2 regions of the Pseudoxanthobacter soli DSM 19599 genome follow, and region 2 is predicted to be linked to the other one. Evidence: predicted binding sites of a transcription regulator. Region 2 holds the regulator's gene; the other holds the start of a gene.

Region 1 (3,037 bases), on a different contig from region 2:
GCCGCCGGCCTGTCACCCCTGCCGGCGGGACCGCCGCACGGCAATTCGGCTCGACGACGCCGCAGGTGCCGGCACGCGAACGCAACCGCCATCCCAACGACGGTCGCCGTCATTCCTCCGGCGGACCGTCGTCCTCGGCCTCAGGGGTTCCGTGACCGACGATCGACTCGGCGATCAGGCCGGCATTCTGGCGGATCGCCGCCTCGATGGCGTTGGCGACCTGGGGGTTGTCGCGCAGGAACTGCTTGGAATTCTCGCGGCCCTGCCCGAGGCGCTGGCTGTCGTAGGAGAACCAGGCACCGGACTTCTCGACGATGCCGGCCTTCACGCCGAGATCGAGCAGCTCGCCCGTCTTCGACACGCCGGCCCCGTACATGATGTCGAACTCGACCTCGCGGAACGGCGGCGCGAGCTTGTTCTTGACGACCTTCACCTTGGTCTGGTTGCCCACGACCTCGTCGCGCTCCTTGATCGCGCCGATGCGGCGGATGTCGAGGCGGACCGAGGCATAGAACTTGAGCGCATTGCCGCCGGTGGTGGTCTCGGGGCTGCCGAACATCACGCCGATCTTCATGCGGATCTGGTTGATGAAGATCACCATGGTCTTCGAGCGCGAGATCGAGCCCGTGAGCTTGCGCAGCGCCTGGCTCATCAGGCGGGCCTGGAGACCCGGAAGCTGATCCCCCATCTCGCCCTCAAGCTCGGCCTTGGGCGTCAGCGCCGCGACCGAATCGATCACCAGCACGTCGACCGCGCCGGAGCGCACGAGGGTATCGGCGATCTCGAGGGCCTGCTCGCCGGTATCAGGCTGCGAGATCAGGAGGTCGCCGATATCCACGCCGAGCTTGCGGGCATAGAGCGGATCGAGCGCGTGTTCCGCGTCCACGAACGCACACACGCCGCCCTTCTTCTGTGCCTCCGCCACCACATGGAGCGCCAAGGTCGTCTTGCCGGACGATTCCGGTCCGTAGACCTCGACGATGCGCCCCTTCGGCAGGCCGCCGATACCGAGCGCGATATCAAGTCCGAGCGATCCGGTGGAAATCGACTCGACCTCCACCGCCTGGCCCTGACCGAGCCGCATGATCGATCCCTTGCCGAAGGAACGTTCGATCTGCGACAGCGCCGCATCGAGCGCTTTTCTCTTATCCATCGACGATCCCTCAATCAGGCGCAGATTCGCTTGGCTCATAGCGCGTTCCTTATTTCACGGCGGAGGGGCGGTTTCAAACTGCGTTCAGTGTACCTCTTTTGTTCCTGTTCGCAATATGTTCTCATCACAGCGACGGCGCTTTTTCGGCGATCCCTGCAAACGACACGCCATCCGCGGCTGGAACTCGGCCCATCCGGAGGCCGGCGGGCGGCAATCAGTCCGCCAGCGCGGCCTTCACGGCGGTGGCGAGCTGCTTCAGCGTGAAGGGCTTGGGCAGGAAGCTGAAGTGCTCGTTTTCGGGCAGGTTGCGGGCGAAGGCTTCCTCCGCATAGCCGGAGACGAACACGATCCTCAGGTCCGGTCGCGTCTTGCGCAATTCGCGCAGCAAGGTCGGCCCGTCCATCTCCGGCATCACGACGTCGGAGACGACGAGGTCGATGCCGCCCGATGCCGCCGTCATGACCTTGAGCGCCTCGGCGCCCGTCGACGCCTGATGGACGGTGTAGCCGCGCGACGCGAGCGCGCGAGCCGCGAACGCCCGCACCGCCTCCTCGTCCTCGACGAGAAGGATCGAGGCACTGCCGGTGAGATCGGCCGCGGCTTTTTCGGCGTCGGAGGGGGTGCTGGTCGGGGCCGTCGCGGCGCCGCTGGCGGCCGGCGGCTCGATGCCGGACTCCTGTGGCGTCGGTGTTGCGGGTTCCTTCGTCCGAGCCTCGATGCGCGCAGTGCCTGCCGCGTCCGCGTGCGTCTGCGCGACCTCGACCGCCTCGGACACCGGACGCCGGACCCGGCGGGCCGCGGCGATCTCGCCTGCGCCCGTTCGCTCCCCATCGGCCCGCCCAGCTTCGGCGCGCGCCCGCGGCAGGAAGATGCGGAAGACCGTTCCGGCGCCGACTTCGCTCTCGACGGTGATGCGCCCGCCGGACTGGGTGACGATGCCATAGACCGTCGAAAGGCCGAGGCCGGTGCCCTTCCCGACTTCCTTGGTGGAGAAGAACGGCTCGAAGATCTTGTCCATCACCTCGGCGCTCATGCCGGTGCCGGTGTCGGAGACTTCGATGAGAATGTGGTCGGCCGCGGGCAGCGGCTGGCCGCCGAAGCTGCGCCCGCCCTGGAACGCCTTCGTCTCGACTGCGGGAAGGTTGGAGGTGCGGATCGTCAGCGTGCCGCCTTCCGGCATCGCGTCGCGGGCGTTGACGGCAAGGTTGATGACGACCTGCTCGAGCTGGTTGACGTCGGCCATCACCGGCCAGAGATCGCGGCCGTGGATGACTCTGAGATCGACCTGCTCGCCGAGCAGCCGGTCGAGGAGGATGGTGAGATCGGCCAGAACGTCGGTCAGGACGATGCGCTCCGGGCGCAACGTCTGCCGGGTGGCGAACGCCAGAAGCTGGCGCACGAGGCCGGCCGCCCGGTTGGCGTTCTGCTTGATATTCATGATGTCCTGGAAGAACGGATCGGTCGGCCGGTGGCTCGCCAGCAGGAGATCCGAAAAACCGATGATGGCCGTCAGGACGTTGTTGAAATCGTGGGCGACGCCGCCGGCCAACTGGCCGATGGCCTGCATCTTCTGGCTCTGGGTGAACTGGGCCTCCAGGGCGCGCTGCTCCGTCGTTTCCAGCGCATAGACGATGGCCACCTCGTCGTCCGCGTCCCGGTCTCCGCCCTGCACCGCCTCCTGCACGGCGGAGACGTAGAAGCGCACCGAGCGCTGGCCGGCCCCGGCGAGCGTCGCATCGACGGGCGCAACGGCAACCCGGCCGCGGACAGCCCCGTCGAGGGCTTCGGCAAGGCCGCGCCGGTCTCGCTCCACGACGGCATCCGCTAGCCGCGGACGCTCCTCGCCTGGCACCGGATGCGCGAGTACGCCGAACAGCTTCAGGA
Region 2 (3,037 bases):
TGGACCATCTCGCCAGTACGCCGCAGGATCAGGAGCGCATTCGCCAGCGGCTCAAGGGGACACGTTCCGGCATGCCCTTCGAGATCCGCGGCGGCCTGCGCGACATCTCGATGGGCGTCGCGCAGTCGCTGGCGGACCTCCCTCGCGCCGCTGAACCGCGGCAGGTCGTCTGACAGCGTCCGCAGCACTCGCTGGACATCGCGGAGCGCCGGTTCCAGCCGGTCGTTGATCGCCTCGTCCTGTGCGCCGCGGATATCTTCCAGCCGGACATAGAGACCGCGCACCACGGCCAGCACGGCGAGAAACTCGGAGAGCGCCCGATGGAGCGTCTCATCGTCGACGCGCCGGTCCGGCCCCTCGAACGCGGTGTAAGATCGCAGCGCATCGAACTTGACGACATCCGCCACCATCCGCCGCCGCATCCGCATCAGGGTGTCGAACGGCGTGCCCGGCTGCAGCGCGGCGACGCCGAATGCAGCCAGCCCGGAGACGTTGGCATAGAGCGCGGCACGCAGCACGTCGCTCGCATAGCGCGGCATGACCAGCACGCTCGCCGCTGTCGAACACAGGATGCCGAGAATGATCTCGGTCGAGCGATCGAGCGCGATGGTCCACGCGGTCGTTGGCGCGGCTGCGCCCTCGAAACCGACGAGAAGCGCAGTGAAGCCGGCAAGGAGAACGCCGTAAGCCGCGAAGTAGCGGGCTCTGGTGGCCGCATATGTCGTGGCGAAGTACCACACGGCCAGACACCCGACGAGTGCGACGGGAGCCTCCGCATAAAGCGCGACGGCGACGAGGCCGGCGATCGCCCCGGCGATCGTGCCGGCGATCCGATAGAAACCCTTTGCGATCGATGCGCCGGCGGTCGGCTGGGCAAGGAGATAGACGGTGAGGATCGACCACTGCGGATCCTGCAGGCCGAGCCAGTAAGCGATGGCGAGGGCGACCAGCCCCGCCACTGCTGTCCGCAATGCGTAAACGACGTTCCGCCAGCCAATATCGATCGAGAGCGCATCCGGCCACAGGCCGCGGATTACCCCCGCCGTAGCCATCGAAGCACCTTCCCCCTTGTTGGCCGATCGCAGCCCGAATGCGCGTGAACCTTCGCCGCACGAACGAGGAGGATAAGCCAGCGCGACCGGAAGTGGGGGCGGAATTTTCCTGCGCAGGGCGTCTCAAAGCCACGGCGGGATGGCGGGACGTGTGCGCTTGGAAAACCCACGTTTCGGCAACCCGCCGAACCGAAGCCCGACTGACAGCCTGTGCCGTGCGCCGCGTCGTCTCGTCGCCCGATCTAAAATTCCTCTTTGAAATCAGTCTACTCGCGCGAATGAGGGCGACCGCGGCCGAAACGTCCCGCTCACGCGTGTCACGAGCCACAACGTCTTGAAGAACACCGGAAATTAACCGTTGCGGAACACAACTGGAACGAATAACGTTCGTTCCTGATTTGTACACCCTTCGATCTTGACTCGGACTTGAATCGTCCCCGCTCCGGATCAAAGGCTGCGCGCGGGGAAGACAGTCGTCCATATCTCCGCGCGCGACGTGCCGCCGTTCGTTCTGATCTCATGCCGAGAGGGGCAGATGCTCACGCGCAAGCAATATGAGCTGTTGATGTTCATCCATGAGCGGCTCAAGGAAAGCGGCGTTCCCCCTTCCTTCGAGGAGATGAAGGAGGCCCTCGACCTGCGCTCGAAGTCCGGCATTCACCGGCTGATCACGGCTCTCGAGGAACGCGGCTTCGTGCGCCGCCTGCCGAACAGGGCCCGCGCGCTCGAGGTGGTGCGCCTACCCGATTCGGTCTCGCAAAGCCCGGCCGCCCGGCCGCGCGGCTTCTCGCCGAGCGTCATCTCCGGTGCGCGGGATCGGACGCCCGAGCCCGCGCCTCCGCCCGTCACGACACGGGCGCAGCCGGAGCGCGCGGTCAACATGCTGGACGTACCGGTCATGGGCCGCATCGCTGCCGGCGTGCCGATCGCCGCGATCCAGACCCAAAGCCACAGCATCACGCTGCCGTCCGAGATGCTGCCGCCGGGCGAGCATTTCGCACTCGAAGTGCGTGGCGACTCGATGATCGAGGCCGGCATCCTCGACGGCGATACCGTCGTCATCCGCCGTTCGGACAGCGCGGACACCGGCGACATCGTGGTCGCGCTGGTCGACGGCGAGGAGGCCACGCTGAAGCGGCTGCGCCGCAAGGGTGCCTCCATCGCGCTCGAAGCGGCGAACCCCGCCTACGAGACCCGGATCTTCGGGCCGGACCGCGTGCGCGTTCAGGGCAAGCTCGTCGCCCTGCTGCGCCGGTACTGACGTCGCGTTCTCCTGCGCGCATTGGCACGCCGACCGGGATTGGCGCCCCGGAATAAGAGGTGTGAGATCTGTGGCTTGGGATCGGCGGCAGGGGTCTGCAGCCAGGATCTGAGCATGGCGTCGCCGCGCGGGGACCAATGCCCCTGGATCTTCGATCCGGGACTCTCAAGCGCCGGCTCTCTGAGACGGGCCGGCTGCTTGGGAGACGTGCGCCCGGGATCTCTGCGGCGGCGCCGGCGGGCGGCCTTGGCCTGCCGCGTCATCGCCGGGTCCGCCTTCGGCGCTTCCGTGATCGGCCGGGCCGGTTTATGGTCCGCGGCGCTCTTGAAGTGGCGTCGCCTTGAGCCGACGCCTTCGGGTCTGTCGGAAGGGAATGCTGTGATGTCTGGAGAGGGAAAGCGGCTTTCGGATGATGCGGCCGGGTCCGTGACGCCGGTGGTGCTGTCGGGCGGCACGGGAACGCGGCTGTGGCCGCTGTCGCGGGAGGCCTATCCGAAGCAGCTCCTGCCGCTGACGAGCGAGCGCACCCTCATCCAGGAAACCGTGCGCCGCTGCGCCGATCCCGCGCTCTATCGCAGCCCCGTCATCATCACCAACGCCGAGCACCGCTTCGTCATCGCCGAGCAGCTGCGCGAGATGGGCGTCGAGCCCGCCGCCGTCGTGCTGGAGCCCGTCGGCCGCAACACCGCCGCCGCCGCCACAATCGCCGCCCTGATGGAACGCG

What was found. The regulator LexA, encoded in region 2, represses DNA repair genes until DNA is damaged. The targets are predictions, from matches to a motif close to TGTTCNNNNTGTGTTCNG.
Region 1: the regulator LexA is predicted to act here: its motif matches at 1,259-1,276, upstream of recA (recombinase RecA).

What each region holds. Positions count from the first base shown of each region.
Region 1 is NZ_FRXO01000010.1:21,372-24,408, reverse strand. Features, by position in the region: gene recA (recombinase RecA) at 110-1,192, opposite strand; gene BUF17_RS18495 (ATP-binding response regulator) at 1,368-3,037, opposite strand, start outside.
Region 2 is NZ_FRXO01000001.1:1,059,669-1,062,705, forward strand. Features, by position in the region: gene BUF17_RS04490 (FUSC family protein) at 1-1,052, opposite strand, end outside; gene lexA (transcriptional repressor LexA) at 1,588-2,313, shown strand; partial or broken gene BUF17_RS04500 (sugar phosphate nucleotidyltransferase) at 2,695-3,037, shown strand, end outside.